DNA from 3 places in the Paenibacillus sp. genome. Region 1 is predicted to be linked to each of the others. Evidence: riboswitches for the same ligand, from Rfam matches in the RefSeq annotation. Region 1 holds a riboswitch; each other region holds the start of a gene.
What was found. A riboswitch is a leader RNA that binds a small molecule or an ion and turns the genes downstream of it on or off. The one in region 1 is predicted to bind cyclic di-GMP.
Positions count from the first base shown of each region.

Region 2: linked by a shared signal. The riboswitch ahead of VE009_RS14180 (MFS transporter) and the one ahead of VE009_RS23955 (response regulator) in region 1 are both predicted to bind cyclic di-GMP.
Region 3: linked by a shared signal. The riboswitch ahead of VE009_RS14490 (putative bifunctional diguanylate cyclase/phosphodiesterase) and the one ahead of VE009_RS23955 (response regulator) in region 1 are both predicted to bind cyclic di-GMP.

Region 1 covers NZ_DASQNA010000041.1:393,250-401,257, reverse strand. Annotated here, with positions in the region: gene VE009_RS23980 (orotidine 5'-phosphate decarboxylase / HUMPS family protein) at 1-589, shown strand, start outside; gene hxlB (6-phospho-3-hexuloisomerase) at 592-1,143, shown strand; gene VE009_RS23970 (ABC transporter ATP-binding protein) at 1,288-2,283, shown strand; gene VE009_RS23965 (ABC transporter permease) at 2,280-3,368, shown strand; gene VE009_RS23960 (DinB family protein) at 3,476-3,979, shown strand; gene VE009_RS23955 (response regulator) at 4,070-4,429, opposite strand; cyclic di-GMP riboswitch class I at 4,496-4,579, opposite strand; gene VE009_RS23950 (hypothetical protein) at 5,085-5,474, shown strand; gene VE009_RS23945 (gluconate 2-dehydrogenase subunit 3 family protein) at 5,490-6,110, shown strand; gene VE009_RS23940 (GMC family oxidoreductase) at 6,116-7,690, shown strand; gene VE009_RS23935 (hypothetical protein) at 7,766-7,948, shown strand; gene VE009_RS23930 (hypothetical protein) at 7,923-8,008, shown strand, end outside.
Region 2 covers NZ_DASQNA010000025.1:377,670-385,677, reverse strand. Annotated here, with positions in the region: gene uidA (beta-glucuronidase) at 1-1,010, shown strand, start outside; gene VE009_RS14190 (glycoside hydrolase family 1 protein) at 1,458-2,759, shown strand; gene VE009_RS14185 (SH3 domain-containing protein) at 2,890-4,386, shown strand; cyclic di-GMP riboswitch class I at 4,656-4,751, shown strand; gene VE009_RS14180 (MFS transporter) at 4,896-6,110, shown strand; gene VE009_RS14175 (gamma-glutamylcyclotransferase family protein) at 6,156-6,578, shown strand; gene pxpB (5-oxoprolinase subunit PxpB) at 6,613-7,347, shown strand; gene VE009_RS14165 (biotin-dependent carboxyltransferase family protein) at 7,348-8,008, shown strand, end outside.
Region 3 covers NZ_DASQNA010000027.1:32,005-40,012, reverse strand. Annotated here, with positions in the region: gene VE009_RS14500 (LutB/LldF family L-lactate oxidation iron-sulfur protein) at 1-873, opposite strand, end outside; gene VE009_RS14495 ((Fe-S)-binding protein) at 860-1,600, opposite strand; gene VE009_RS14490 (putative bifunctional diguanylate cyclase/phosphodiesterase) at 1,743-3,818, opposite strand; cyclic di-GMP riboswitch class I at 3,899-3,986, opposite strand; gene VE009_RS14485 (DUF2254 family protein) at 4,465-5,628, shown strand; gene VE009_RS14480 (hypothetical protein) at 5,775-7,496, opposite strand; gene VE009_RS14475 (DeoR/GlpR family DNA-binding transcription regulator) at 7,677-8,008, opposite strand, start outside.

The DNA.
Region 1 (8,008 bases):
GGCGCCGTACGTGCAGCGGATCGAGGTCGGGACGTCGCTGATCAAGCAATTCGGCATGGACGGCGTTCGATCCGTTCGCCGCGCGTTCCCCGACCACGTCATCGTCGCGGATTTGAAGACGTTCGATAATGCAGCGTATGAATTCGACATGTGCTTCGACGCCGGGGCCGACGAGGCGACGGTGATGGGGGCAGCGCCTCCAGTCACCGTCGAAGCGTTCCTGAACGCCGCTGCGAGGCGCGGGAAGCAGGCGATCATCGACCTGTTGCACACGTCGGAGGAAGAAGGGGAGCGCCTCGCCGCATACCGGGATGCCGTATTTTGCGTACACGTCAGCAAAGACGAGCAGGAATCGGCCGGCGGAAGCGCGCAGACGGCCGCGGGCGAGCGGTCCCCGCTGCTTCGGCTCAAGCGGCAAGGGCTGCGGACGGCCGTTGCCGGCGGCATCACATTGGAGGCGCTGCGGCGGCTAGGCCCGCTGCGGCCGGACATCGCGATCGTCGGATCGGCGATTGCGCAGGCGGACGATCCGGCGGCAGCGGCGCGCGCGTTTCAAGCGATGGCGACATTATGTGCGAACGAGGGATAACGATGAATGCAATGAATACGATTTTGGAAGAAATTCAATCGGTGATCGACCGCGTCGACGAGGAGTCCGTCGATCGGTTTGCGCGGGCTTTGATCGGCGGGCAGCGCATTTTCGTCGTCGGGGAAGGGCGGTCCGGCTTTATGGCGAAAAGCTTCGCGATGCGCTTGATGCATCTCGGCGCCGTCGTGTACGTCGTCGGCGAGACGATTACCCCGGCGCTGGCGAAGGGGGATGCGATGGTCGCGGTGTCCGGTTCGGGGAGGACGGCGGCCGTCTTGACGGCAAGCGCCAAGGCGCGAGAGTTGGGCGGCACCGTCGCGGCGGTGACGACCGACGATGCGTCCAGCCTGGCGCAGCTCGCCGACATCGTGCTGCACGTGCCCGCGGCGACGAAGTACCGGCGCGAAGGAGAGCGGCGCAGCGTGCAGCCGCTCGGCTCGCTGTTCGACCAATGCGCGCACCTGCTGCTCGACGCCGTGTGCCTGCGTTACGCGGCGCTGACCGGCGCGGACCACGCGTCGGCGTTCGGCAAACATAGCAACTTGGAGCAATAAGCGCCGAGACGCAAGCTCTTCCCATCGCGGGAAGAGCTTGCCGTTCGTTCGGGGCCGCATCGCGGTCCGTTTTTGTTTTCGACTGCGGATTCGTGTACGATTGGGAATGGCAGGAAGTTATTCTCAAGAGCGGGAGGGAGCGGCATGGAAACCGGCCGGCAATCTATAAATACCGACGAACCGAACGAAAGGCATGATACGATCATCGAAGCGGATCGGCTGGTGAAAAGGTACGGCGAATTCACGGCGGTAAACGGCGTCAGCTTTCGCGTGCGGCGCGGGGAAGTGTTCGGCTTGCTCGGCCCGAACGGCGCCGGCAAAACGACGACGATGGAGATGATCGAAGGGCTCCGGCGTCCAGACGGCGGCCGGGCGATCGTCGCCGGTTTCGATACCCTGAAGGAACTGGACCGAGTGAAAGCGGTCATCGGGGTGCAGCTGCAATCGACGTCGCTGTTCGACCTGCTGACCGTCCGAGAAATTACGGAAATGTACGCGTCTTTTTACCGCAAATCGGTACCGGTGCTGCCGCTGCTCGACAGTGTCGCGTTGACCGAAAAGCTGAACGGCCGCGTCAAGCATTTGTCGGGCGGCCAAAAGCAGCGGCTCGCGATCGCGCTGGCGCTCGTGAACGATCCGCTCGTCGTGTTTTTGGACGAGCCGACGACCGGACTCGACCCGCAGGCGCGGCGGACGCTGTGGGACATCATTTTGCGGCTCAAGGAACGAGGGAAAACGATCGTGCTGTCGACGCATTACATGGACGAAGCTCATGTGCTGTGCGACCGGATTTGCCTGATGGATCAAGGGAAGGTGATCGCGCTCGACACGCCGGATTCCCTCGTCCGCAGCTTGTCCGCCGACAAAACGATCGAGTTCCGCGTCCCCGGATTCGAAACGCTGCCGCCGGACCGGCAGGAGCCGCTCCGCGCGTTCATGCGCTCGGTGCGATTCGTGAAGCAGGTGGACGAACGGAAGGACGGCTTCGCGCTGTATACCGACGATTTGCAAGGGTCGCTGACCGATTTCGTCCTGCAAGCGGACGAGCACGGGCTCCGCTTGACGGACCTCAGCACCCGGCAGGCGACGCTGGAAGACGTGTTTATCCAAATGACCGGAAGGAGCTTGCGAGAGTCATGAAAGCGTATTGGCAGTTGACGCGAGCTCAGCTGAAGCTGTTTTCCCGCAACCGGCAGGTGTTGTTTTTCTCGCTCTTTTTCCCGATTTTGCTCATGCTCGCGCTCGGCTCGTTTCTCGGGAACGGCAATCAAGTGAATCTTGCGGGCGCCGTCGTCGACCGCGACCGAACGGATGCGTCGTCCGGAACGATCGAACGGCTGCTCGCGGCGAAACCGCTCGGGCTGGCGGCGGCCGAAGCGGAAGGGGAAGCGTTGGAACGGCTTCGGAACGGCGACCTGCAGCTCGTCGTCGTCGTGCCCGAGGGGTACGGCGCGGCGGTCGCGAGCGGGCAGCCGGCCGAAATTGAAGTGTATTACGATGAACAAAACATGGCGGCGTCGGAGCTCGCCGTGCAGTATGTCTCCTCCGTCGTCGACGGCATCAGCAAGGAGATGACGGGGTACGTTCCGGCAGTGCGGGCGGCGCCGAAGCCGGTGGAATCGCTCGATTTGCGGTATATCGACTTTCTCGTTCCCGGCATAATCGCGATGATGATCATGTCCAGCAACTTGAACGGCGTCGCAGGGCAAATTTCGTCTTGGCGCGAGCGCGGCGTGCTTCGCCGCATGCAGAGCACGACGCTGAAGGCGGGCACGTTCCTCGCGGGGCAAATTACGGCGCGGCTTCTGCTGAACGGCATGCAAGCGGTCATCGTGCTGCTCGTCGCCTTCCTCGCGTTCGGCACGCAGATGAAAGGCTCGTGGGCGCTTGCCTTGTTCTATATCGTGATCGGAACGCTCGTGTTTATGTCGATCGGGTTTATTATCGCGGGGCTCGCCAAAACGCCGGAAAGCGCCGGACCGATTGCCGGTCTGATCTCGTTCCCGCTTATGTTTCTCGGCAATGTCTTCTTCCCGGTGCGCAACATGCCGGAATGGCTTCAGCCGATCGTCGCGTCGCTCCCGATTACGCATCTGTCCGACGCGATTCGCGGGGTCATGAACGCGGGGGCGGGAATCGCCGAGCTGTGGGTCCCGACGGCGGTGCTCTGCGCTTGGCTCGTCGGCGCGTTCCTCGTCGCGAGCCGCACGTTCAAATGGGAATGATCCGGCTTGAGCCGGAAACGACGGCGGAGATGGGTCTCGCGGACGTTGCGGCCGTCTTCGGACAAGTGGTATATTTTGTATGCGACTAACGTTAGGGAGATGGAATCATGTATCGAACGATTCAAGAGTTTTTGACGGACTGGAGCCGGGAAGAGAGATTCACGCTGCAAGTGTTGGAGACGTTGACGGACGATTCGCTCTCGCAGGCGGTATCGGACAAGCAGCCGAGAACGCTGGGCGACCTGGGCTGGCATCTGGCCGGCTCGATCGGCGCGTTCCTGGGCGCGAGCGGAGTTACGCTCGAAGGACCGGATTATCGGCAGCCGACGCCGACTCGAGCCGCCGACATCGCGGAGGCGTATCGTCAGTTAAGCGCGTCCGCCGCGAAGGCGCTGAAGGAGCAGTGGAGCGATGAGAAGCTTGCGGAGAAGCTGCAGTTATTCGGCTTCATCGACACGACGTACGCCGGCGTGTTGACGACGCTCGTCCGCCACCAAATTCACCACCGCGGCCAAATGACGATTCTCATGCGGCAAGCCGGTCTCGTCGCTCCCGGCATTTACGGCCCGAACGAGGAAGAGACCGCGGCGATCCAAGCTTCGCGCGGATAATCGCGCCGCCTCCCAAACCTCGCAGCCTTAGTCCGGCGTTCTCGGCCGTACTAAGGCTGTTTTTTCGTTTGGGCGGGGCTGCTCGTCCGATTATGGAAATTGTACCTTCCGCACGTAGGACCGAAGAGTTTCCTTCGTGAAAGGTTTGATCAAAAAGTCGTTCGCCCCGCAAGTCAAAGCCTTCTTGATGAAAAATTGCTGCCCCATCGCGGACATCATGACGATGTAAGCCCTCGAGTTTACGTGTCTAATCTCCTCGAGCGCGGCGATCCCGTCCATATCCGGCATGGTAATATCCAACGTAATAAAGTCAAAGTCAATAAGTTTACATAACGCAACGGCTTCGACCCCGTTTTCAGCTTCCGTAATGTCAAACCCTTCCTGAGTCAAGACGTCTTTGATCATCATGCGCATAAAGGCGGAGTCGTCGACGAGCAGAGCTTTCGGCATTTGAACGGTCCTTTCATCGTCAAAATAAAAAACTCCCTTACCAAAGGGAGTCGAATAGAACCCACTTTCGGCAGCTGGCTGGCGTAGTTGTACACTGTAGCCCCTATAGCTTTGCGTCGCTGGTTTTCACCAGGTTTGCCATTATCGTGTAGAAATTGATGTTATTAAGAATTATAGCAATGGTTTCGAAAAGGCGAAAGCGTAAAGTTGAAAATGGATCGCGATTCGCAACGTGGGTCCATGTCCCGAGTCGCGCAGCAAGGTTACAGACGCCGTGCCCACAGTGAAGACGGCGCCGTATGCTGTTATAAACCGGGGAGCGTGAATCGCGATGATATATGACTACGCAATGCGCGAGGCGGCGTTCCCTGACAACGAGAACAAGATCGTTCGCGCGCCTGTCTTGCGTTCCGCGCAGGTTCCGGAGGACATCCGATGAAAAGGCGATCGCTCGTTTGGGAACTGCTGTTCGCTGCGTATTGTCTCGCAGCGGGAATCTGCCTGCTCGTAAAATAATAACCGGCTGCCGGCGTGTCGCCGGCGGCCTTGCTCCGTTTCGGTCTTCAGTCGACCTCGGAAATAAAAAATTTTCCATGGGGTATACTACCAGCGACCGAATGTTTTCGTACCTGCGTACGCTCAGGAGGATGGATCTATGAATTGGACGGTATGGAACCTGAACCGAGTCATCATTTTGTTCGTCGGTTTGGCATACCTGTTGGTGGGCATTCAAGTGACGCTCTACCATTACAGACAAAATTTTCGAGGCAAATCGATGTGGGCTCCTGTGATCATTTCCCCGCTGCTGTTCGTCAGCGGCGTTCTGCTCGCCTTTTATCGGTCCGCTTGGTCTCTGAATTTGTTTCTCGCGCTGCTCGTGTTAGGAGCGCTGATCGGCGTAATAGGCGTATATTTTCACTGGCGCGGCGTAGGCCGACGGGTCGGCGGTTACGAGCTGCGCAACTTTATGATCGGCCCTCCGGTCGTGCTGCCGATGATTTTCGCCGCCCTCGCCGTCTTTGGCCTGGTCGGCGTTATGTGGTAGAAGGAGGCTGACCGAGTGAAGAAGCAGCTGCCCGTCGTTTCCCATTATCGAGATTACAATGTGTTAGAGGAACAGGATCACTGGGATCCGCATACCCGCAGCATCGTTCGGCGCCGCTTGGAACCGAAGCGGAGCTTCCGGTTTCTGACTCCGGAGGAGGGTCGGCGGCTTGCCGCCATCGTCGGGCGGCTCGTCGACGAATCCCGCGAAGAGATCGTGCAGTTCGTCGTGGAGCACATGGATCGAACGCTCGCCGACAGCATCGGCGAAAGCGAACGTAAGAAGGGACTTCCCCCGGCGCGGGAGCTCGTTCGGTCCGGGTTGTCCGCGTTAGAACAAGCGACGCAGGCGCGTTTCGGCGATTCGTTCCCGAACCTCCCGCTCCAAGAGCAGATCGCGATGCTGAAGGAAATCAGCGAAGGCCGCGGCGAACCGGAGCATGTGTGGCAGAGCGTCCCTCAATCGGCGCTGTTCCAAAAATGGCTCAACCTCGCCGTAGAGGCTTATTATTCTCATCCCTACGTGTGGTCGGAAATCGGCTACGGCGGTCCGGCGTACCCCCGCGGTTACGTGCGCGCCGAAATTGGTGTTCTGGATCCATGGGAAGCGCAACCTACTAAAACGAGTAAAGAGTGATGCTGATGCTGGAGCGAAGATATGCGAACGAGGAAGTCGACGTCGTCATCGTCGGTGCCGGCACCGCGGGCGGCATTCTGGCGAAGGAGCTCGCGGAAGCCGGAATGAAGGTAGTGCTTCTGGAAGCGGGCCCTTTATACGACCCGCAGGACGACTTCGCCAGCGACGAGCTTTCGATGAAAAGTTTGGGATGGCAGGATACGCGAATCGTCGACGGCAGCGATCCGTTGAAGCTGGGACACAACACGTCCGGCCGCGGGGTAGGCGGCGGAAGCCTCCACTGGACAGGGGTGGCGCTGCGCTTCCATAACGCGGATTTCAACGCCCGCACGATAGACGGCGTAGCCGACGATTGGCCTATCAATTATTGGGATTTGGAACCTTACTACGATCGCATTGAAAACGACATCGCCGTATCCGGTCCGAAACATTTTCCTTGGGGAGAGTTTCACGGTCCGTACCCGTACCCCGAACGGGAGCCGCTCAGCCCGAACGCGTACATGTTCCGCAACGGCTGCGAGAAACTCGGCATCCGATCCAGCGTAGCGCCTCTCGCCATTTTGTCGGCGCCGTTCGAGGGACGTCCGCCCTGCATTAACCGGGGCTTCTGCAATCAAGGCTGCATGCCGAATTCCAAGTACAGCTCCTTGATCGTCCATATTCCCAAAGCGCTTAAGGCGGGGGCGGAGCTGCTGCACGAGTGCATGGTGACGGGGATCGACATGGGCAAGGACGGAAGAGCGAAAGGCGTTACTTTCGTACATAAGGGAAATTCGTACACGCAGCGTGCCAAACTGGTGATCGTATCCGCCTTCGTGATCGAAACTCCGCGTTTGCTGCTGAATTCCGCTACCCCGCAGTTTCCGGACGGACTGGCCAACAGCAGCGGCTGGGTCGGGAGAGCGATCATGACCCACAGCAGCTACGACGTGTACGCTTGGTTCGAGAAGGAGATCCGCCTGTATAAGGGCACTCCGGTGCTGGCGACGACGCAGGATTTTTACCGCACCGATCCGAACAACGACTTCGTCCGCGGGTATACGCTGCACGCCCATGGCTCGCGCCCCGTCTCGTTCGCCACCTCGATCGCGCAGCATGAAGGCGGATGGTTGTGGGGAGAACAGCTGCGGCGGACGATGCTGGATTACAACCATTACGGACGGGTCACTATGGTCGGGGAGGTGCTTCCGAATCCGGAAAACCGAGTGACGTTGTCGCAGGACAAGGACGAGCACGGGCTGCCAAGAGCGAAAGTGACGTTCAGCTACGGGGAGAACGATAAACGTCTCATTCGCCACGCGGTGAACAAAATGAAAGAAATTCTCGAGGCGGAAGAGGGGCAGGTGGAGTTCGTCGTATCGGATTCGGCGCACTTAATGGGGGGCTGCCGGATGGGAGACGACCCAAGCGCTTCCGTCGTAAATTCATATGGTCAATCCCATGACATTCCTAACCTGTTCGTGTGCGATGCGAGCATCTTCGTCACTTCCGGCGCGGGGAATCCGACGGAAACGGTCATGGCGCTCGCGCTTCGTACCGCCGATTATATTAAGGAGAAGGCGGCGAAGCTGGAACTATAGCGGCGTTGTATCGACCGCCTCAAGGGGATCGTAATATAATCGATATAAGAATCCTTGAGAAAGCGGGGCGTCGTTATGCAGGAGTTGATCGGTGCATGCGTCGAGTGCGAGAAGCCGGTCTATTGCAAAGAGGGGTTCCTGGACGGCGTGCTGATCGAAAATCATCGCGTCCTCTGTTTTCCGTGTAACGACCGGCGGGCCGCGGCGGCTCCGACCGCGAAAGAGGGGCTGCATGATCGCGCCAAAGAGACTCCTTAACGCGCTGTTCATCGCTTGTTCCGTCTTCGGTCTTCTGCTTGCCGCTTGCGGTGGGGAACG
Region 2 (8,008 bases), on a different contig from region 1:
CTTTTGGCGTTCGGACCGTGGAAGTGAAGAACGGCCAATTTTTGATCAACAACAAGCCGTTCTACTTCAAGGGCTTCGGCAAGCATGAGGATACTCCGATGAACGGAAGAGGCATCAATGAGGCGGCCAACGTGATGGACTTCCGATTAATGAAGTGGATCGGCGCCAACTCGTTCCGCACCGCGCATTATCCGTATTCGGAGGAAATGATGCGGCTCGCCGATCGCGAAGGCATCGTCGTCATCGACGAAACGCCTGCCGTCGGCCTGCATCTGAGCTTTAATGTCACGCCGACTCGCGGACCGAAGAGAAACACTTGGGAAGTATTGAAAACCCAGGATTGTCATGCGGAGGCGATTCGGGAGCTTGTCGCTCGCGATAAAAACCATCCTTCAGTCGTGATGTGGTGCGTCGCGAACGAGCCCGCTTCCGAGGAGGAGGGAGCCGTGGAATATTTCCGGCCGCTCGTCGAATTGACGAAGGAGCTTGACCCACAGAAGCGGCCGGTGACGATCGTGAACATCATGATGGCTACTCCCGACCGCGACAAGGTGGCGGAGTTGGTCGATGTCATTTGCCTAAACCGCTACTACGGCTGGTACGCGCTCGGCGGGGAATTCGAGATGGCCAAGATGGCGCTTCGCAAAGAGCTGAACGGCTGGATCCAGCGTTGTCCCGGCAAGCCGATCATGATGACGGAGTACGGCGCCGATACGATCGCCGGGCTGCACGACGTCGATCCGGTTATGTTTACAGAGGAGTACCAGGTCGAATATTTGCGAGCGAATCATGAGGTGTTCGACGAATTCGAGCATTTCGTAGGCGAGCAGGTATGGAACTTCGCGGATTTCCAAACGAGCCAGGGCATTATCCGGGTACAAGGCAATAAGAAGGGGATCTTTACTCGAGATCGAAAACCGAAGGCCGCAGCGCATGAATTGCGCAGAAGATGGACGTCCATTCCGGATTTCAGCTATAAGCAAAGCAAGACAGCGCTGGTAAACCAGTAAAATGTAGGTGTGCTCCCGTGAGACGACCTGGGTGCTATGGAGTGGATACGTTCATACGCCGAATATCGACGGATTAGCCGGCATGGCGCTCTGTTCGCGAATTATTTGCCGTTCCGTTCGGACGGAACGTTATAAGCTGATCCGCAATTTTTGGCCGACTCGGAAGGTCGAAGCGCCGGTTAACCTCGCCAAGCCGGAATATAAAGACAAAATGCCTGTCGTTCAGTTGTTCGATCTAACGAAAGATCCGAACGAGTTTCATAACGTCGCGGACGACCCCGGCGTATGCAGAGGCTTATTCGGAATTGAACGGATTGCTATGGGATTGGCTCGAACAAGTCGGGGACCCGATTTTGCAAGGTCCTGTTCCCACTCCCTATTATAAGGAAGCGACAGCGGATTACCGGGAGCGGAAAGTAATTAATTGCCGATGAAGGAGGAGTTTCAGTGAAGTTTCATGACGATTTTTTGATCGGGGCCGCTACCGCCGCGCATCAAGTAGAAGGGAATAATGTAAACAGCGATTTTTGGCTGATGGAACACCTCCCTGGCACTACGTTCAAAGAGCCATCATTGGATGCTGTCGATCATTACCGCCGCTTTCGGGAGGATATCCAACTATTGGCGGATGCGGGCCTCAATGCATACAGGTTTTCTATCGAGTGGGCTAGAATCGAACCCTCCAAAGGGTACTTTGACCGGGAGGAAATCGAGCATTATCGAGACGTTCTTGAATTTTGCCATCGCTTGAGCGTAACGCCTATAGTGACTTTGCATCATTTCTCCTCGCCGAAATGGTTGATCGCAGAAGGCGGTTGGGAGAGCGAAGCGACAGCGGAATATTTCGCCAATTACTGTACATTCGTCGTGTCGGAGCTGGGCGGCCTCATTCCTTACGTTTGTACCATCAATGAAGCGAATATGGGGAAGCAAATCGCCAAAATTATGAAAAGGATGACGGGGGCGAAAGAGGACAAGGCGGATTCGGCTGCCGACGGGGACATTCAGGTTGGTCTGAATATGGATATGAAAGTAAAGATGGAGACGTACTACAGGGCACTGGGCCAGTCGTTCGGCATGGACCCGAGGATGGTCCATCCGTTTCTATCTCACCGAACGGACGATGGCGATCTGCTCATCATGAAATGCCATGTGCGAGCGCGGCAAGCGATTAAAGAAGCGCAGCCCCATATCAAGGTCGGCATTACGTTCTCGCTGTATGACCATCAGGCGCTTCCGGGCGGGGAGGAATTTGTGAAAGCGGAGCAGCATGACGACTTCCTTCATTACCTGCCTTATCTTCAAGAGGACGACTTCTTAGGAGTCCAAAATTATTCCCGGAAAATCCATGGCCCGAACGGCGTTGTTCCATTGGATCCGGCCGCCAGGAAAACGAAAATGGGCTACGAGTATTACCCGGAAGCGTTGGCCGGCGTGCTGCGATTCGTATCGAAGCATTGGGATAAACCGATTATGATTACGGAGAACGGTATATCGACCGATCAAGATGCGGACCGCGTAGAGTTCATCAAGCGGGCGTTGAAGGGTGTCCACGAATGCGTGGAAGAGGGCATTCGCGTCATCGGATATATGCATTGGTCCTTATTGGATAACTTCGAATGGCAGCTCGGTTATGACCAAAAGTTTGGTTTGATCGCCGTCGATCGAGCGACGCAAACCAGATATCCTAAGGAAAGTTTGTCCGTTTTAGGCAATATAAGGGTAGGTTTTTCGGAATCTATATTGTGATCGAGGATGGAGTACCCGCGACGAATCGGGTACTCCTTTTTCTTAGGAGTGTATTCGTGGAAATGTTGCATAGTTTTGCATTATTTACTCAACCTATCCCTAAAACCAATTGACAAAGGGGTAGAAGTTGATGCGCAAAGATATGCGCTGTTATGTGTTAAGCCTGCTAATGGCGGCATTACTCCTGCAGACAGCTTGCAATGGCAATACCAATGACAATATGGAAATCCAAAGTGCGGAAAGGGGAGGGGGAGGACAGCAGCTTCCACTTGCATCGGAAGACAGCGGCCGCATCCCATTAGTTAACAATGAATATGTCCCGATCCAGGACTTGTCGGAAGCGATCGGGTATCGTACGAACTGGAACCCGAATGCGCAAGTACTTAGCATTGGGGATACCGATGTCATTTTCGAAATCGCCATGAATCAATCGCGTGCGGAAATCGATGAAAAGCCGGTTCAGCTATCAGGCCGTCCGGTGCTGATCAACGGGAAACCGCATGTCCCCGTTTCCGCACTTTCGGAGCTCTTCCAGCGGGAGATTCGGTACTCCGTACAAGACAATCATGTAGTCGTTCATCCCGTTACGAATGACGGGGCGACTACGAACCAAATGGCATCGGAAGAAGGGTCATCCGTCGGAATGCTGCATACGACGAATGCCAACGCAGCGGTGGCCGAAGTCAAACGAACGGTGACACTGCGCGAGAGGCCGTCGGTACAAGGGGACAAAATCCGGTACGCAAGACAAGGGGAAAGACTCGATGTTCTCGAGAACGTCAATCGGTATTGGTTGAAAGTAAGGGATGCGAACGGCCGGGTCGGGTACGTATCTTCTTCAAGTAAATACGTAGATATTAAAACAGCGCCGGCACCGGCGACAAATCCACCCTCCTCGAATGCCAATGCAGCGGTTGCCGAAGTCAAACGATCCGTGACGCTGCGCGAGAGGCCGTCGGTGCAGGGGGACAAAATCCGATACGCAAGAGAAGGGGAAAGGCTTCAAATTCTCGAGAACGTCAACCGCTACTGGTTGAAAGTGCGGGATGCGAACGGCCGAGTCGGGTACGTATCTTCTTCGAGCAAATACGTAAATATTACGGGGAATAATGCAAATGCGGGAACCCCGGCACCGACAACCCCCGCCCCGGCAACCCCGGCCCCGACAGCGCCGGCACCGGCGACTAACGCAGCTGTAAGGAATGTCATCGACGCCGGCATGAAGTATTTGGGGACGCCCTATGAATTCGGCTCGAGCCGCAGTAACACAAGGACGTTCGACTGTTCCGATTTTGTTAGACAAGCCTATATTGACGGGGCAGGAATCACGCTGCCTTCAAACTCCCGAACACAGGGGGATTACGTACGTAGAATCGGAAAAACAACGTCCGACTGGAGACAATTGAAGCCGGGGGACATCATGTTCTTCATGTCGTACAAAGGATCAAGGGCATCAAATTATAGCGGGATCAACAAAAGCAGCCAACGGATCACGCACGACGGAATCTACATCGGGAACGGCAAAGTGCTTCATACGTACTCCGAAGATGCCGGCGGCGTCCGGGTAGACTCCTTTGAGGGCAGGCATTGGGAATACCGATTCCTCTTCGGCGGGAGCGTATTTTAAGAATACGGGCACCCGCAATAGAACTGCGACAAATTCGATGTGGCGGAGAATGCAAGGACAGGAGCGAAACAGGATGCTCCTGTCTTTTTGTTTGGCCATGCTTACCGGCGGCGACCGGCTCATGAACGTCGGACTTGCGATCCCCTTGGCTCGCGGAGATTGGGCAATTTACAAAACGTTATATTAATTCTCTATTGAAAATGATTTAATATCTTAGTATAGTGTATATCACATACACAATATTGCCTTTTTTGACAATTTCATACTTCGTACGACAATAGCAAACCCACTGAAAAGTGGCGACGCAAAGCTACAGGGGCTAATGCGGATTTGCCTAAAGACCGCGATGCCAGCCAGTTGCCGAATACGACGGAAGCCTCCGTCTATCTTTCTATGTCTCGTAAGCTGGATGGGGGCTTTTTGCGCGCTTTTTTTGGGAAAGGGGGGATGCAGGGGAACCAATTTTCGCTTTAAAAAAGACTTTATGAGAGGAGGAAGATCGCAAACGAATGTCCGGCATTCAAACGAAATCGATGCCTGCCGTAACGCCGACCGCTTTTCCGATTCTGATCGCCATCAGTATCGTACATTTATTGAACGATGCGATGCAGTCGACCGTTTCGGCGCTATTTCCGATTTTGAAAGAATCTCTGCAACTGACGTATAAGCAGATCGGGCTGATCGCCTTCTGCATGAGCACGACCGCCGCATTGCTGCAACCGGTGGTCGGGAAAGCGGCGGATGCGCATCCCCGGCCAAATGTATTGCCGATCGGGGTCGTCTTCACGTTGACCGGTATCGTTACTCTATCCTTGGCGTCGAGCTTCGGCGTCATTTTGCTCGCCGTGATCGCCATCGGCATCGGATCCGCCGTCTTTCACCCGGAGTCTTCCCGGGTCGCTTATATGGCCGCCGGGAACAGGCGAGGACTCGCGCAGTCGATATTTCAAGTCGGCGGCACGATCGGTACCTCCCTAGGACCGATAATGACGGCGGTGGTGTTCGTCCCATTGGGGCAGTTCGGCGTCATCTGGTTTTCGATAGCGGCATCGGCCTGCATCGTGATCCAGATGTACGTGGCAAGCTGGTATCGCAATCACATGACGATGCATGCCAAGCGCGGGGCGCAGCGCGCAAGCCGCTCCGCGGCATTATCTCGGCGCCAGATCGCTTGGACGGTCGCGATCCTCGTATTTTTGCTTTTTTCCAAGTATGTATATGTTTCCAGCATTACTAGCTACTATTCGTTTTATTTGATTCATCGCTTCGGTTTGCCGATCGCGCATGCGCAGTTGCTGCTGTTTGCGTTTTTGTTCGCGTCGGCGATCGGGATGCTGGTCGGAGGGCCGATTGCGGACCGGTTCGGCCGCCGGAACGTCATTTTCCTATCTATTTTCGGGGCGGCGCCGTTTTGTCTGTTGATGCCGTACGCAAATTTGTTCGCTTCCGGCGTGCTTGTCATTTGCGCGGGGTTCGTGATGTCGTCGGCGTTTTCGATTATCGTCGTCTATGCGCAAGAGATGATTCCGGGGAATGTCGGACTCATTTCCGGATTGTTTTTCGGTCTGGCGTTCGGTCTCGGAGGTCTCGGCTCGGCCGTGCTCGGTTGGGCGGCCGATGCGAGAGGCATTGAATTCGTTATGCGGCTGTGCGCGTACCTTCCTTTGCTAGGCGTGTTGGCTTTGCTGCTTCCGAATGAACGCCGCAATGCGACGGAGGCCTGACGGCCTTGTCGGCCCAAGGACAACTTTACGAGAGGGGTTTTGGCCATGATTAGCCTTTTTGTATATGGCACGTTGTTAACAGGGGAAGCCAACCATCATATTATCGCTCCTTATTTGTTAGCTGCCGAACCTGGCGCGATCCGAGGGAAGCTGTACAATGTCGGACCGTATCCCGCGCTCATGCTGTCCGAGAGCCGCGCTGACGGCATGATCGTCGGCGAATGGATGATCATCCGCGAAGCCGGTCTGCCGGCGTTGGACCGATTGGAGCAATTTTACGGACCGGGAGACCTCCGCAACGAATATGAGCGCGTGCGCGTCGTCGATATCGACGGAAATCGCGAAGGCTGGGTTTATTTATATGTAAGGCAAGACCCGAAGAGCTTCCCGGAAATCGCGTCCGGGTCGTGGAGAAGCGTCGCGGAACGTCCGAGAGGCGATTTGCTGACGGCTTGGGCGCCTGTCTAAAAGCTCCTGCGGGGCATGGAAGGGGGCATAGGGATTGGAAAATGGTGTGAGGATCGTTCCATTGGGGGAGCGGGCGTTCATTGTCCATTACGGAGGCGGCATCGATCCGGATACGCATCGTAAGGTGTTAGAATTCACGCGCATTCTGGAGGAACAACCGTTTCCCGGTTTTGTAGAAGCGGTCCCGTCTTATGGAGCGGCGGCCGTATATTACGATCCGATCGCTGTCGTTAAAACGAGTTGGAAGGTAAGAGATGCGCAGTCGCAAGTGGTGCGGTGGTTAGAGGAGCGCTCGGAGCGCGTCCGCGCTCGAGCGGCGGCTGTCGCAGGTGCAGGCGCAGGCGCGCTTACCGAGAACGCGGTGGAAATTCCCGTCTGTTACTGCTCGGAGTGCGGACCGGATTTGCCGTTCGTAGCCGAGCGCAATCAACTTTCCGCCGAGGACGTCGTAAGCATCCACACGTCACGGTCGTATAAGGTGTATATGATCGGTTTTATGCCCGGGTTTCCGTATCTCGGCGGGATGTCCGAGCGCATATCGGCGCCGCGCCTGTCGACTCCGCGAGAACGCGTCCCGGCAGGAAGCGTCGGAATCGCCGGAAGCCAGACGGGCGTATATCCGTTCGCATCGCCCGGCGGGTGGCGTTTGATCGGGCGCACGCCGCTGCCGCTGTTTCAACCGGATCGGACGCCTCCGAGTGTTTTGACTGCAGGGGACACGGTTTATTTCAAACCAGTCTCTCATGGGGATGGAAGCGGGGGCATGTAATTGACATTGACGATCATGAAGCCTGGTCTGTTCACTACAGTGCAGGATCGAGGAAGAACGGGGTGGCAGCGGTTCGGGGTCTCCGTCGGCGGGGCGGTCGACGAATTGTCGCTGCGGTTAGCCAACATCCTGGTAGGCAATCCCGACGATGCGGCCGCATTGGAAATGACTCTATCGGGAGCTGAAATGGTGACGGAGGAAGAAGTCGTTGCGGCGGTATGCGGAGCGGACATGCATGCGCGCGTCGACGGCGATCCTCTGCCGATGTGGAGGCCGGTAACGATTCCGAAGGGATGCACGATCACGTTCGGGACGGCGTCGGAAGGTTACCACACAGTCGTTGCGTTCCGCGGCGGAATCTCGGTTCCGCAGGTGCTGGGAAGCCGTTCGACGGCTGTGCGCAACGGCTTCGGCGGCTTAGAGGGAAGAACGCTGCGGGCAGGAGATCGGTTGGAGATCGTTTCGAACATGCCGCGGCGGCGCACGAACCCGGAGGAGAAGGGCGACATAGACCGTTACCATGCCGGAGCCTGGTTTCTCGGTGCCGAATGGAGAACTCCGGGCATGGCGAAGCTCGGGAATGGCGCTGCCGAAGTGCGCGTCATGCAAGGATGCGAGTGGGAGCGATTCACTGGCGAAAGCCGGGACCGATTCTTGCTGC
Region 3 (8,008 bases), on a different contig from region 1:
CTCTTCGGGGCCGTCGCCGTCGTTCGTCCGGCGCGGACCGGTAATGCCGGACATATAGACGGTCAGCCGCTGGCCTGTGGCCGAGCGCGGCAGCAGCGTCGCCATCACCTCGAGGTCGTCCCACGTCGGAATGATCCGCTCCATGCCCATGAGCGTAATTTGCGTTTTCGGCACCGTCGTGACCATGCGCGCGTTGCCTTCGTTTTCGAACAGCACCATCGAACCGCTCTCCGCGATCGCGAAATTGCAGCCGGTCATGCCGATGTCCGCTTCGAGGAATTTCTCGCGCAGCTTTTTCCGGACGAAGCCGGCGAGCACCGTCGTCTCCGGCGGCAGCGTCTCGCCCGCGTCCTTCGACAGCAGCTCGGCGATTTGGTACCGGTTCTTATGAATCGCCGGGATGATGATGTGCGACGGCGTTTCGTTCGCGAGCTGGATAATATATTCGCCGAGATCCGTCTCGATCGACTCGATGCCGACCTTCTCGAGCGCCGCGTTCAAATGCAGCTCCTCGCTCACCATCGATTTCGATTTGACGACCGAGCGCGCGCCGACGTTCTTCGCGATCGCGAGCGCGATGTCGACCGCTTCCGCCCCCGTATCCGCGAAATGGATATGCACCCCGTTCGCGCGGGCGTTCTCGATAAATTGGTTCAGGTAGTAATCCAGGTGCGCGATCGTATGAAGCCGGATTTGCCGCCCGCGCTCTCGCCAATCGTCCCAGTTGCCGTGCTCCGCGGACGCGGTTTTCTTGCCGTTCCGAAGCCGCTCCGTCGTAAACTTCACCGCATTGCGCAAAAACTCGTCGTTCAGCGCGACGCCCGCGCGTTCTTTGACCGTCGCGAGACCGCTTCCGTGATTAACGCTGCTCAACGGCCGACACCCCCTCGTAAAGTAGCTCCGCCAAATGCATAACCCGGACCGGCTTGCCGCGGTAACGCAGGTTGCCGGCGATGTTCATGAGGCACCCCATGTCGAGGCCGACGAGCACTTCGGCTTCGGTTTCGAGCACGTGATCCGTCTTCTCGGACACCATCGCGCCGGAGATGTCGCACATTTTGACCGCGAACGTGCCGCCGAAGCCGCAGCAGTCTTCCGCGTATGGCAACGGCACGATTTCCATGCCCCGCACGTTCTCCATCAGCTTGCTCGGCTCCGCTTTAATGCCGAGCAGCCGGCTGCCGTGGCAAGACGGGTGGTACGTCACCTTGTGCGGGAACGTCGCGCCGACGTCTTCGACCCCGAGCACCTGCACGAGGAACTGCGTGAATTCGTACGTTTTCGCGACGAGCGCCTTCGCCTTCTCCAGCATGACCGGATCGTTCTCGAACAACTTCGGATAGTAGTGGTGAATCATGCCGGTGCACGAGCCCGACGGCGAAATGACGAAATCGCTGTCGTCGAACGACTCTAAAAGCGTTTTCGCCGAAGCGCGCGCTTCGTCCCAGTAGCCGCTGTTGAACGCCGGCTGACCGCAGCACGTTTGCGTTTTCGGGAATTCGACGGCGACGCCGTACCGCGCGAGCAGCCGGACCATCGCTTCGCCGACGCGCGGGTATACCGCATCGCTTAAACAGGTGATGAATAAAGACACTTTCATGGGACCGTTCCACCTTCCGGGGAAAATAAAACTCTCTGCTTATCAGCTTATCAGACATGTTGAATAGCGTAAAGCATTTTTTAACGGCGCGATCGGCTGTGCGCCCGGCACCTGGACGGTTCCGGGCGGGTGCAGCCGGCGGCTAGTTCCATTGTCTTCCCGGCGCTTCTCCGAGCATCGCGTCAATGCGCGCCGCCGGGACCGGTTTGCTGTACAAGAAGCCTTGATATTCGTGGCAGCCCGCGCCAAGCAGAAACCGCAGCTGCTCGCCGGTTTCGACTCCTTCGGCGACGACCTTCAGCCCGAGATGCTTCCCCATCGCGATGATCGACGAAGAAATCGCCGCGTCCCGAATGCCGAACGGAATGTCTTGAATAAAGCTGCGATCGATTTTGATCGAATCGAGCGGGAAATTTTTCAGCAGGCTCAGCGAAGAATACCCCGTGCCGAAATCGTCGAGCGACACGCTCGCCCCGAGCGCTTTCAGCTCGCCGAGCAGCCGGACGCCCGCCTCGACGTTCTTCATCATCATGCTCTCCGTAATTTCCAGCTCCAGCCACTTCGCTTCCAGCCCGGAGCTGCGCAGCGCCTGTTCGACCGTCTCGACGAGCCCCGCGGACGCGAATTGCTTCGGAGACAAGTTGACGGAGACGACGATCGGCGGGAAGCCGTCCGTTTGCCAGCGCCGGTTTTGCGCGCACGCCTCCTTCAGCACCCATTCCCCGATCGGCACGATCAGGCCGCTCTCCTCCGCCAGCGGAATGAAATCGGACGGCGGCACGACGCCTTTCTCCGGATGGCGCCAGCGGAGGAGCGCTTCGACGCCGACGAGACGGCCGGTGCGCATGTCGATGCGCGGTTGATATTCCAAATACAGCTCCCGCGCTCTAAGCGCCTTCCGGAGCTCGTTCTCCGCCTGCAGCCCCGTCCTCCGGTCCTCGGCGACGCGATTCTTGTAGAAGACGTACGTGTTCTTCCCCTGCTCCTTCGCGCAGTACATCGCTTGGTCGGCCGCTCTTACGAGCGTTTGCAGATCCTGCGCGTCGTCTGGATATACCGCTACCCCGATGCTCGTCGTGACGTTGATTTCCATGCCGCCGATCGTGAACGGAACCCGGAACGCGTTCATGATCGCCGCGGCGCGGGCGGCGGCATCATCTCGATCCGCGATGCCGAGCGCGGCGACGGCGAATTCGTCGCCGCCCATGCGGAACCCGAGATGTTCCGTCCCGTCGAACATCGCTTTGATTCGATTCGCCACTTGCTTCAGCAGCAAGTCGCCGACGTCGTGACCGAGCGAATCGTTCACGATTTTGAATCGGTCCATGTCGAAAAAGTACAGCGCCGTCCGCCGGCCTATCTGTTCGCTCAGCAGCGTCGGGAGCCGCTCCTCGAAGCGGCGGCGATTGCCGAGACCCGTAATCGGATCCTCGTACGCCATCGCCCGCATCCGCTCTTCCAAGCGCACCCGTTCGGTGATATCCCGCGAAACGGCGATGATGGACACGACCGTTCCCCGTTCGATCACCGGCGTCAGTTTGCTCTCCAGCCAAACGGCGGAGCCGTTCTTGTGCACGAAACGAAGCTGCACGGTAATCGACCGGCGCTCTTCGTTCAGCTTGCGGATCGTATCGATGATGACACCCACGTAGTCGGGGTGAGCGAATGTCAATCCGTTCGTGCCCTCCACCTCTTCGGGAGCATAGCCCAAGACCGTCAGATGCGAAGGGGAGGCGTAAACGATCGTCCCATCGCCTCCGAAAATTTTAATCAGGTCCGTCGCGTTCTCCGCGATGATACGGTATTTCGTTTCGCTGACGGCGAGCTCCCGCTCCACCGTTTTCCGCTTCGTCACGTCGGCCGCGTACCCGACGACTTCGACGACGGCGCCGCCCCGCTCGATCGGCCGCAGCGACGTCCAGACCCAGCGTCCCTCGACTTCGGCTTCGTACTCCGTCCTCGCCCCCGCCCAGGCCGAAGCGAATCGCTCCCGATTATATGGTAACGCTTCCAAAAATGCGGCGTCTTTTCCTATAATATCTTCCGGACGCAGGTTCGCATCGTGGATCATGCCGCCGTCGGCCCGCGTATACACGTGACGTCCGTCTTTTTCCACGTAGGAGAACAACGCGCCAGGGTAATGGCGGAGCTCATTGCGCAGCGATCTATATTTGCCGGCCAGGTACGAAGTAAAGTCCCCGGAATTTTGCGTGTTCATGGTAGAACCTCCTCTTTCGCACGTTGTCGGTGAACACGCAGGCGCAAAAAGGAGGATGGGAGTGCCGCTCGCATCTACCGTTCGGGAGCTTGGCGGCCGTAGAAACTCGGTTTCCGTAGGCCCATAGCTTTGCGCCGCTTGCTTTCGCAAGGTTTGCCGTTTCGTCTATAGTGCAGTGCCCTCATTATAGATGCGATTCAGCCAATTTTCAACATATATCAACACGATTCGACACGCGCCAATTTTTGTAATTGTTTGCGTACTCGTACTCCCTTCCCATCATCCGCGACAACGCGCCTGCAACCGCCTGCGCCCGCCTGTGCCCCGCCATGATGTGTACCTCCTACCCTTCTTTTGTAACCATCCCCTCTTTCTTTTGCGTACCTCCTTCCCATAACCCGCCGCCAGCGCACCTGCGCCTGCCTGTGCCCCGCCATGATGTGTACCTCCTACCTTTCTTTTGTCACCACCCCTCTCCTCTTTTGCGTACTCCCTTCCCATAACCCGTCTCCAGCGCGCCTCGCCCGCCTGTGCCCCGCCATGATGTGTACCTCCTACCTTTCTTTTGTCACCACCCCTCCTTTCTTTTGCGTACCTCCTTCCCATAACGCGCCGCCAACGCACCTGCGCCCGCCTGTGCCCCGCCATGATGTGTACCCCCTACCTTTCTTTTGTCACCACCCCTCCCTTCTTTTGCGTACTCCCTTCCCATAACCCGTCTTCAGCGTGCCTGCGCCCGCCTGTGCCCCGCCATGATGTGTACCTCCTACCTTTCTTTTGTCACCACCCCTCCCTTCTTTTGCGTACCTCCTTCCCATCATCATCCTCCAGCGCATACGCACCCGCCCCCGGGACGCCGATCCCCCTTCTGGAGGGAGGACCAACCAGGCGGGCAAAACAAAAAGGCCTGCCGCTTCCGAAAGACGTCGATGCTTCGGTCGCTGTCTTGTTCGCATTGATCTGCCTGCTGTTTTTCGTTTATTTTATTCACCAGGTGTCTAAGTTCATTAGGGTTAATACTTTGATTCAAATTGTTTCGGAAAAAGCCGTTACATTGATTCATGCGTTTAAAACCGTCGGTACCCTCGGGGAATCCGAACTCACTTCCTCGACGCCAGCGGCTGAATGTTTGACTATATATTCGGAGAAGGAGGGATATCTGAACTTTGTGGATTTCTTGGCGTTGGAGAGAGCAATAAAAAGAAAAGGCTATAAAGAGTTAAAGATTCTCCTTATTCCCAAGGTTGGCCAATACATACGAAAAAGAGCGCCCTTAATGGAAATTCGCGGGCACTCTACTTTATCCGAGGAATTTCAAAAAAAATTAGCGAACGCAGTGAAGGTTTCTCCAGTAAGGTCAAACGAGCAAGACATCGCCTTCGTTATGGAAAAAATAATAGAAACGGGTTTGCGGGCGATTTCTCCCGGGATTAATGACCCTAATACGGCGATCTACTGCATTAGAGCTCTTGGGATTTTGCTTGCCAAGCTTGGGTCATGGAAGGGCAGCTGCTGGATTGTGAGAGGGAAGGGATACATTCTCGAAATTCCTTACTTTACGTTCGAGGACTTCTTATATAAGACCTTTTACCAACTCAGACTGTATGGGGCGCATGATGTGTCCGTTATGCATGCTCTGTTGGAGTCGCTGACTCATCTCGCGGAAGAACTTCAAGAAGGAAGAGAGACGGTACAGAAAATCGGAAACTATGTGTATTCGAACATCGACCCAAGGATCATGCATGATCTGGATAGAAATTTGATTGTGCACGCAAAACAACGATTGGACCACATTTGCCAAACATCATAATCCATTCGGAGGGCCGGAGCAATCGGCGAGCGGGGACGCAGGAAAGCGAGCCCGGCGGCACGATGCCGTGCCGCCGGTCGAAACGGCTTTGAGCTCCCCTTGCCGGCTGGAACGATCGTTCCTTCCCGGCTTCGCCGCCTCATCGATCAAGGCATCGGCATGCCGATGTCGTACGTCCGAACGTCCGGCACGGATTCCCACACGACGAACGCAGTCCCGCCGGTCCACGGCAGCGCCTCGCCCGGCCCAAGCCAAACAGCCCTCCGCCGCCCGGCATCGACGAGCCAGCTCCCCTCATGCGTCCATACCGCGACCTGTCCGCCGTCCAGCGGCGCCGTCTTTATAATTTCGGCCGGCCAGCCGACGGCTTCCTCCAGCAGCGACCTTGCGGCTTCGGGCAGCGCAGGACGGCGTTCGAGCCGCACGGTTCCCTTGTTCGCGTCGATCCAAGCGACGTCCGACTCCCCGTCGTAGCGGCGTACGGCGATCGTGTTGTCGTTTGCCCATCGCATCGGCAGCACGAACAGGAAGCCGTCGCTATGCCCGCCGAACGTGACGCGGGGAATGCGACGCAGCGTCTCGCCGGACGCGCTCAGCACGAGCGCATCCGCCTCCGCGGTCAGAGCGCCGCCGGAACCACCGTCTGCCGACACGAGCAGCGCGACGCGACGCCCGTCCGGCGATGATGCGACCGAGCGAATCGGGACCGGCGATTCGTACAGCTTGACCGTCTCGCCTCCGAACGGCTCGACGCGGTACAGCGTGCGGTTGCCGTGCACCGCGAAGGTCGCGCTCCCGTGCATGCGGTCGGAGAACAGCACGTCGGAGCCGTAATCGTTGCCGAACGGCTCCGCTGCGTCCGGCCACGCTCCAATTTGGAAGGCGCGGCGCTCCCCGCTGCGCAAGTCGATCGCCGTCTGGCTTCCGTCGAGATGGTATGCCAGCAGCGCCGGCCCGTCCTCCGTCTCGAACGGCTGCACCAGCGCGGCCGGCTCCGACCGAACGGCCCGGAAGAGGCGTCCGGCCTCATCGAACCACAGCGCACGGCTATGCGCCGGCCGGCCGATCAACAATACCTCGTTGCGGCGGGGCTGGTCCGCGTTCGCGAACGTTTCCCCATCGGCCGTCATCAAACCGTCCAACCGAAATCGGACCGCTGCGCCTTCGCCCAGCTCCTCGAATCGAACAACGAACCGCTGCGCGTCGCTCCACTCGATCCGGTACGCCGGCGCCGAAGCGTCCTTGGTCAACCCGGCGACCTGCAGCGTCGATTCGACGGCGATGGGCGCCGACGCCGTGCGGATGCGCCGGTTGGCCCAGACGGAGACGCTGCCGCTTTCGTTCGCTATCGAAAGATACAGCAGCGGAGGATCGTTCGGTCGAAATTCGCCGCACAACTCCGCGATCCAAGCGCTCTTGACCGTCCACGCCCGAGTCCGGCCGTCCTCCCCCTCGATATACACCTTCCCGCTGTATCGCGCTGCGTCCGTCTCTCGCAAATCGTTCACCGTGAACGTACGCACCCCTTCCGCCCCGGTCAAGGTCACGCGCAGCAACCTGCCGGACATCTCCGGGTCGTCGATCCCCGACGGCTCCGCTTGGCGAAGCCCGCCCAGCAGCTGCTCGATGGCAGCCGGATCGTCGATGCGCCTGACCACCGTGCCCGTTCGTTCGTCCGTCACTTTGACGGCGATGACGCCCTCGAAGGCGGGCAGCGTCCATCCCGCGTCCTCGACATTCGACGGCGCTTCCTCGCACCCGACCGCCACAGCCGCAAGCGCGATCAAGATGATGATGATCCGCGCGGCCGCGACGGTTCGCACCGAAGCATAACGCAGATGAACAGCCTCCCCCAATTGCAGCACCACCCGTCCGCCTCCTTTCCTCTATTGTCTCCGTACCCGAACGCATTGTCGATCCGTCCTTCGGCCCGAAATACCCGTACGTCCCGCTGCGGCTATGCAGCAAGAAGACCCCAACGCAGGAAGAACGTTAGGGTCCTAAATAGGTAAGCTCATATATCGTTACGAAGGCGAAACATTAACCCTCTAACCCTTTAACTGCACGACGTCGATGCCCATCTCCCGCAGCCGCGCCACGTCGCCTTGGCCGGTTTTCTCGTCCGTCACGACGCGCGCGACGCGGTCCCAGCCGGCGACATGCGTGAACGCCTGCACGCCGAACTTGGAGTAGTCGGCGAGCAGCACGACTTCGTCGGCCGCCTCGATCATACGCCGCTTGACAAGCGCCTGCAGTTCGTTCGACTCGCTCAGTCCGCGGTCGAGACGCGCTCCCTTGCAGGAGAGGAACAGCCGGTCGACGTGGTACGACTCCAGCGAGCGCTCCGCGAGCGGACCGACGTAGGAGAGCGACCCCGGCG